2 regions of the uncultured Brevibacterium sp. genome follow, and region 2 is predicted to be linked to the other one. Evidence: riboswitches for the same ligand, from Rfam matches in the RefSeq annotation. Region 2 holds a riboswitch; the other holds the start of a gene.

Region 1 (4,224 bases), on a different contig from region 2:
GCGTGAATAAAATCTGGATCGTGTGTGACCGTCAGCACTGCGGCCCCGTTATCGACCGCTTCGTTGAGTAGGCGGGCCAGCTCGCGCCAACTGTGCGCATCCTGCCCAAACGTGGGCTCGTCCACAATGAGAACGGGTGCGGCCAGCATGCACGCGACACTCAACCGCCGTTTCTCACCACCGCTGAGCGTAGACGGGTGCGCCAACGCCACATGGTCAAGACGCAACCGCTCCAACACCGAGTCCGGGTCCACCCCGCCCAACACCAACTCGTCGCGAACGGTTCGAGTGACGAACTGATGTTCAGGGGTCTGAAACACCTTCCCGATCCTGCGCGCCAACGCCCGGGCTTTCCACGCGTGCGGGCTCGCGCTACGCACGGGGAAATCGGGCGCCCACGCTTGCAGTTCCGGGCTGGCAGTGACCTGACCAGACCGAGGTCGTAAAAGCCCAGCCGCTGTCAGTGCCGCAGTGGATTTTCCGGCCCCGTTGGCCCCCGTCATCGCCAACGCTTGACCTTGTGCCAGGGAGAACGCCACGTGGTTGACGTCTTCGTGACGACCCACGGTGGCGTCGACGTCCAACAACTGCGGGCCAGTGGCTTCGCGAAGTTCACGGCGTTTAGGTCGTATGTGGCTGAGCCACAACCCGGCGTCTTCCAACTCTTGCCGATGCGTCTCCATGATCTGGTGTGGCGGGCCGTCGGCAATCACACCGGTGGGGGAGAGGACCACCATGCGGTCTACATGGTCTGCCCACAGATCCAGCCGGTGCTCCACCACTAGAAGCGTCGCACCAGTTTCATCCGCAGCCCGAATAACCGCGTCACGCAGCCCAGGAGCCGACTGCGGGTCAATGTTGGCCGTGGGCTCATCCAACAAAATGATCGACGGGCGCATCGCCAGAACACCAGCGAGAGCCACCCGCTGCTTCTGCCCACCAGACAGTTTGGATGTTGGCCAATCCTGCGGATACGGCAACCCCACTGTGTCCAGGGCCCACTGCACTCGGTCGGCGATCTCCTCGACTGGAACACGCAGATTCTCGGCCCCAAACGCAATGTCAGGGCCAATCCGCGACAACACGGCCTGAGAATCGGGATCCTGCAGAACCAAGCCGGTACGACCTCGGGTAGGGTCCGGAGCCGTTCCGTCGATAAGCAACTGCCCAAACTGAGTCCCCGACTCACTGGGCAGAACACCAGCCACAGCGTGCAGGAACGTGGACTTGCCAGCCCCGGACGCGCCCGCGATCAGGACGCGCTCGCCAGCCGCAATCTCCAACGAAATCCCGGTGAGGGCAGGTCGTTTACGGCCGGCGTGCTTCCACCCGAAGTCGGTCGCGCTGAGGTGACTCACACCTCGCGCCCGGTGTTACCAGACGCAAACGCGTTGAGCGCCCCAGCTGAAGCGAGCATGCGCGTCAGTAGCCATGGGATCACGCCGGAAAGCACTGCTGCCGAAAGCACCGCGAAACCGGTGTACGCAACCTGGTAGATGAACGGCCATTCCGCAAAGTACATGATCGACTCGTGAACACCCATGAACACGGCTGCAAGACCTGCCGCCAGGATGCAGACGGGGAGTGTGAACTTGCGGTACCTGAATGCGGCGAAAACGAGCTCCGCACCCAGACCCTGGAGGAACCCGGAAAGCACGACAGGCGGGCCAAAGTGGGATCCCAGGACCGCCTCGAAAATCGCGGCCAACAGCTCACAGAACAGCGCGGCACCCGGCTTGCGAATGATCACCGCAGCCAGCGGCCCCGCGAGCACCCATACACCACCCAACAGACCCACGGCAGGCGGGAAAGTTGTGGAGAAAAGAAGTTCAAAGCCCGGCCACAGCGCGGCCCACAAACGGAACAGAAGCCCAACTGCAACCGCAATCACGGCGCACACAACAATGTCGACAACTCGCCACGAGTACGTGTGAGTCTGAGTCTTTTCAGTCGCTGTCGTCGATGACATGTATCCTCCCAAGGATTCAGGAGGGGTAAAGAGAATCTCGACTCCCTTCGGCGGTCCTAACCGCATCAGGTTCGAGGGTCTGCATAAGCACTCTCAGCGCCCCTGATGGCGCTCCCCTGTCGCGGATCACACATTACACACAAACGGAGTATGAATAAACCCTGAGAAGAAATCCGCCGAGGTGTGTCCCGGCTTTCTAGGGCAGGATCCCCAGGTGCGCAAGGGCTGCCTTGACGATGTGGTGCTGGCCGTGGCACATGTCAGCGATGATGTCGTCGCGCAGAAGTTCCTGAGGTGCGAACCAGTCGAAGCTCAACGCGTCTTGGCGGGGAGTGCATTCGCCTCGCACCTGCAGGATGTAGCACAGGGCCACCGCGTGCTGGCGGGGGTCGTAGTAGTTGCTCACGCCTTGAGTGGGGAAGTATTCGGCAACGTGGAACGGGGTGAGCGAGGTGGGAAAAACCGGGAGCGCAAGCGGGCCCAGGTCCTGTTCGCAGTGCCGGGCGAGTGCGCTGCGCAGAGTTTCGTGGAAGCGGACACGACCGCCGACGATTTCGCGGCCCAGGGTCTGGTCTGGAAGGGTGCGCAGGAGCAGGCCAATCCGTTCAACCTCGCCACTGTCACTCACTTGAACCGGCACCCCGTGTACATACGTGAGCGGGAGCTTGCGCCTGAGGCGGTTGAGCTCTTCAGGTTCGAGCCAGTTTTCGTCATAGTCCAAAGCGGTGCGCGTCATACCGGCAATTTTTGCACAAATTTCGCTCACAGCGTACAGGCGTTTCACCGCGAAAACATCACGTGACTGCACACAGGTCACTTGCGGTGCACCCAAAGGTCGAACGCAGTTAACCCAAAACGGTCACCATATGGGCCGTTGTCATTTGTTGTAGCTAGACGCCTGCCCAGAGGAGCTTTCGAATGAAGATCAAGTCGCTTGCCACCACGCTCGGACTCGTTGCATTACTGTCTTCCGGTGGCCTGAGTCCCGCCCTGGGTACGGGCGCCGAGGTGACGAAAAAGGCCGACATCTACAACCTCGGCATGCAGGTGGGGGACCGCAACACCGACCGCGCCTTTACGTGGTACACCAAGAAGGTCGGCGAGCAGAGCGTCAAGATCGCTCCTGCAAAGGAAGTGGTGGGTGGCAAACTTCCGGAAGGTGCTCGCACGGTCAAAGAAGAAAAATCGGGAGTGTCGATTGACCGCGCTCGCCTCTACCACCAGGCGCACGTCACGGGCCTGAAAGCGAACACCCGGTACGCATACCAGGTTGGTTCCGATAAAAACGGTTGGTCGGGCGTCTACACGTTCTCGACCCCGAAGTCTTTCTCCACTGACAGCGGTGAATTCCTAGCGGTAGGCGACCCACAGATCGGCTCCGGTAACGGACAGCCCAACGATGCAGAAGGCTGGAACCGGACAGTCACCTCGGCCGCAAAGGCACACCCGAACGCACGCTTCCTCTTGAGCCTCGGCGACCAGATCGACACTGGCACGGGCAAACAGTACGACGCCTTCTTCGCGCCAGACGTCATGCGCACACTCCCGCACATGACAATCAAGGGCAACCACGAAATGCTCAACCCCGTCAGCCACATCCAACACTTCCGCCAGCCAAACCAGAAAGGCACGGGCGACTACTGGTACAAGGACGCTGGAGTGCTGTTTATCGTCCTGGACAGTAACAACCCCAACTGGAAGAAACACGGCCAGTTCATCAAGGACGTGAAAGCCGACCAAGGGCGTGACGCAAACTGGACGGTTGTTGCCTTCCACCACGCGCCATATTCGTCCGGCCCACACCGTGACGACGTTGACGTGAAACTTTTGCGCGAAAAGCTTCCAAAATATATCGCCGAGGCCGATGTCGACCTGGTGATGAACGGCCACGACCACGTGTACACCCGCAGCTACCTGACAAACGGAGACGGTGCCAAAGTCGCAGGCGCGAAGGGTGGTAGCAAGCAGGTCAAGAAGAAGGGCGAGGCGATCTACATGACCGCAACCTCGTCGAGCGGTTCTAAGTTCTACAGCAACAAGAAGGACGCCGACTGGGCTGCTGTGGCCAAAGGCAACAAGGTGCCCGGCTACGTGGGCGTGAAGGCGCAACGTTGCTCGTTGCGCGTGACTGCGTACGAGGTTTCAACGACAGGCAAGCGAGGAACGCTCGACACCTTTACCCTGACTGACCGGTCAAACCGCGACTGCAAGTAGGACGACAATTTCGACGACAAATCCGACCTGCATTTGGGAAA
Region 2 (4,224 bases):
CGTAAAGCGCCCATGCAAAGTGGATGGCCATGAGCAGAAGCGCTAACGCTCCGGTGACAGCCATGATGAACCCCAAGATCTGGGCGGCTTCGCCACCAAAAGAGAAGGAATCGGACTGCGCGATTCGGCGCATGAACTCGGTTCCAGTTGCGTCGCACACCAACCCCAGCCCAACCAGGATCACATGGGGCCACGTGAGAACTTTTTTCTTGTGTTCTGCCCACACACCCATGGTGTAGAAAATCAGCGCTGCGGTGATGAAAGCAATAGCAAAAATCAACATGACTCCAGTGTGCTCTTAGCCCCTCTCGAATCCATCGCCCAGCGGGTTGGTTGTCCTATCAACCAAATGGTTGAGCCACCTGTTTATAAACTCACACCCTCACGGTCATGACTGCCAGTCGAAAGCGTTAGGATTGCGGGTATTGGTAGGACAAAAGGGGAGGGACCCAATGAGCGAAGTTGAACAGCATTTCCGCGAAGCAGAGAATCCGTTTTCACTCACCGGTTTGACCTACGACGACGTCCTGTTGCTCCCCGGAGATACCGACGTCATCCCGTCTGAAGCTTCAACCCGTACCCGGTTGACTCGCGAACTCGACATCAACATCCCTCTGATTTCTGCAGCCATGGACACGGTGACAGAAAGCCGGATGGCTATTGCCATGGCACGCATTGGTGGAATTGGAATCATCCACCGCAACCTAAGCAAAGAAGACCAGGCAGCCCAGGTCGACTATGTGAAGCGCTCAGAGTCGGGCATGATCACCGACCCCGTGACCATCACCGCCGACAAGACCCTGCAAGAGCTCGACGAAATGTGCGGCCAGTACCGCATCTCGGGTCTGCCTGTTGTGGACGAAAACAACGTGCTCGTGGGAATCATCACCAACCGTGACCTGCGCTTTGTTCCTCGTGCAGAATTCGCTACAAAAACGGTTGGCGAAATCATGACGAAGGCACCTCTGATCACAGCTCCCGTGGGCGTGAGCTCAGAAGAAGCCTTTGAAATCCTGGCGGAACACAAGGTCGAGAAGCTGCCGCTCGTCGACGAGAACAATGTGATCCGCGGGCTCATCACCGTTAAAGACTTCGTCAAGAGCGAAGAGTACCCCCTGGCGTCCAAGGACTCTGAAGGCCGGCTCCTTGTAGGTGCCGCAGTAGGGTTCTACGGAGACGCGCTGGAGCGCGCTGGCCTGCTGGCCGAGGCCGGTGCCGACGTCATCGTGGTGGACACGGCTAACGGTCACGCACGCGGTGTCACCGACATGATTAAGACGCTCAAAAAGGACCCCGCTTTCTCTCACGTCCAAGTTATTGGTGGAAACGTCGCTACCCGCGAAGGCGCGCAAGCACTCATCGACGCAGGCGCCGACGCCATCAAGGTGGGAGTTGGACCAGGGTCGATCTGCACCACCCGCATCGTGGCAGGTGTAGGTGTTCCACAGGTCACCGCGATTCACTTGGCCTACCAGGCCGCACGAGAAGCCGGAGTTCCGGTGATCGGTGACGGTGGCTTGCAGTATTCGGGTGACATCGGCAAGGCACTGGTCGCCGGTGCCGATTCCGTGATGCTCGGAAGCCTCCTCGCCGGATGTAAGGAATCGCCGGGTGAACTGCTCCTGGTGAACGGAAAGCAGTACAAAACGTACCGCGGCATGGGCTCCTTGGGTGCGATGGCGCCACGTAAGGGGCGTTCGTACTCCAAGGACCGCTACTTCCAGGCCGACGTCGCCACCGACACCGACCTCATCCCAGAAGGCGTCGAAGGTCGGGTCGCTTACCGCGGTGAACTCAAGAACGTCGCGTACCAGCTCACGGGTGGGCTGCGCCAAACCATGTTCTACGTGGGAGCACGCACGATTCCTGAACTCAAAGCGCAAGGACGCTTTGTGCGCTTGACGGCTGCGGGCCTGAAAGAAAGCCACCCGCACGACATTCAGATGACGGTGGAAGCGCCGAACTACCAGTCACGCTAAGGGTAGTTCGCGAAACTCACACACCACAGGTACAGTGTGATGCAGACTCGGGGTGCCACTATCGGCTGAGATCATACCCGTGAACCTGTTTGGTTAAGACCTGCGAAGGGAAGTCAGCATGACGCTTGTATCTGAAAGTCGTACCGGAAACGCTCCAGAATTTACTCCTGCGTTTCTCACTCACATGCGTGAGCTCACGCCCCTGGTGCAGTGCATCACCAACACTGTGGTGCAAGAAGTCGCCGCGAACATTCTGCTCGCATCGGGCGCATCACCTGCCATGGTTGACCACGAAGCTGACGCGGCGGCTTTTGCTAAGGTCGCCAACGGTGTGTCTGTGAACTTTGGGACCCCCAGCTCGCACACGTACTTGTCAATTGACGCTGCCGTGCAGCAACGCACCGAGGACGGAACCACTTGGGTTCTTGACCCGGTTGGTCTGGGAGTGGCTCCGTTCCGAACCGCCCGGGTCTTCCGGGCTTTGAGCGAACGCCCCACCGTGGTGCGTGGAAACGCGTCGGAGGTGGCGGGGCTCGCCGGAATGGGTCAGGGTGCCCGAGGTATCGAAGCAGTGGACGATGTTGAGTCGGCTTTGCCTGCCGCGAGTAAGCTCAGCAGCGAATACGGTTCCGTTGTGGCGATCTCTGGCCCTGTTGACGCAATCGTCACCACGATTGGTGAAACAACCTATGTCAGTCACGTTTCAGGTGGGTCCACCTACATGCCACTCGTCGTAGGAACCGGGTGCTCCCTGGGCGCGCTCGTAGCAGGATACGCAGGAACAGCTCATCATCTCCTCGGCGAATCAGCCACCACGGAAGAAAAACTCACCCGTTACCACCAAGCCACCGTGACCGCGCACGCACACTTCGCGGCTGCCGGTCAGCGCGCACACGAACTGGCAGACGGGCCAGGTAGCTTCAAAGTCCACTTCCTTGACCAGCTCCACGCAGTCACCGAAACTGACCTGAGCGAAATCAACGTGACCACGGAGGAACTGTGACCAACCCGCGCTTAAGCGGCATCGACGGGTCCCTGTACTTCATCACCGACACCAGAATGTGCGAACAAGCAGGACGCACGGTGGCACAAACGGTTGAACTGGCAGTCGCTGGAGGCGCCGGAATCGTGCAAGTGCGCGATAAACACGCCACCGACGCCACCTTCGCTCAACTCACGTTGAGCGTTCTCGAAGCAGTCGAAAACGCCCGCCGCACCAACAACATCACGCGCCCCGTGCCTGTTTTCGTTAACGACCGCGTCGAAGTCGCAGCCAGCCTCATCAACGACGGCCACGACGTTCACGTCCACGTAGGACAAGACGACACGAGCGTGCCACGTGTCCGCGAACTCATCGGAAACACCCCACTGATAGGCCTGTCAGCCAACACCCCGGAAGAGATCGAAGCCGCTCGCGCCCACGGCGACTTCGGCAGCGGGGGAGTAGACCTCCTGGGCGTGGGTCCCGTGTGGGACACCGCAACTAAAGAGGGTGCCCCAGCCGGGCTGGGAGTCGACACACTCAAAAACCTCATTGCCACCTCGGCGATTCCGGTCTTTGCCATTGGCGGAATCACAGCCGAGCGGGCAGCGCAACTCAAGGACACCTCGGTCGCGGGGGTATGCGTGGTATCAGCAATCTGCCTTGCCCCCGACCCGCAAGTCGAGGCACGCAAAATCCACCACGCATTCCAGAACTGACCCTCTAACTCTCTGCGGGGAACCCAAGCCATCCACCCCACACGTTAAGGAGATCGACATGTCACGCCCCCCTGTCGCGTTGAGTATCGCGGGAACCGACCCCTCCGGTGGAGCTGGTGTTCACGCCGATCTGAAAACCTTCACCGCCCTGCGCGCATACGGAACCTCGGTGATCACCGCGCTGGTCGCCCAAAATACGCACGGAGTGTCGCGTGTGTACGGGATCGACAACGATTTCGTGTCTGACCAGTTTGACTCGGTGCTGACGGACATGCCCGTTGACGCCACCAAAACCGGGATGCTGGGCACTCGCCAACTCGTGGAATTGGTTGCGGAACGTGCCGGCCGAGGTGGTTTAGGCTTCCTGGTCGTCGACCCTGTCATGGTGGCCACCTCCGGGCACCGACTGCTTGAAGAAGACGCGGTGGACGCCGTGCGCACGCTCATGGTGCCCGCCGCCCATGTCATCACACCCAACCTCCCCGAGGCCGCGCTGCTCTTGGGTGACGACGTTGAGCCGGCCCGCGACCTCGACACCATGCGC

Evidence for each region. A riboswitch is a leader RNA that binds a small molecule or an ion and turns the genes downstream of it on or off. The one in region 2 is predicted to bind thiamine pyrophosphate.
Region 1: linked by a shared signal. The riboswitch ahead of Q0Q28_RS03810 (ECF transporter S component) and the one ahead of thiM (hydroxyethylthiazole kinase) in region 2 are both predicted to bind thiamine pyrophosphate.

What each region holds. Positions count from the first base shown of each region.
Region 1 is NZ_CAMIMF010000018.1:547-4,770, forward strand. Features, by position in the region: gene Q0Q28_RS03805 (ABC transporter ATP-binding protein) at 1-1,358, opposite strand, end outside; gene Q0Q28_RS03810 (ECF transporter S component) at 1,355-1,969, opposite strand; TPP riboswitch at 1,995-2,097, opposite strand; gene Q0Q28_RS03815 (DUF4916 domain-containing protein) at 2,166-2,705, opposite strand; gene Q0Q28_RS03820 (metallophosphoesterase family protein) at 2,888-4,183, shown strand.
Region 2 is NZ_CAMIMF010000125.1:365-4,588, reverse strand. Features, by position in the region: partial or broken gene Q0Q28_RS10525 (HsmA family protein) at 1-283, opposite strand, end outside; gene guaB (IMP dehydrogenase) at 453-1,979, shown strand; TPP riboswitch at 2,018-2,107, shown strand; gene thiM (hydroxyethylthiazole kinase) at 2,098-2,982, shown strand; gene thiE (thiamine phosphate synthase) at 2,979-3,680, shown strand; partial or broken gene thiD (bifunctional hydroxymethylpyrimidine kinase/phosphomethylpyrimidine kinase) at 3,739-4,224, shown strand, end outside.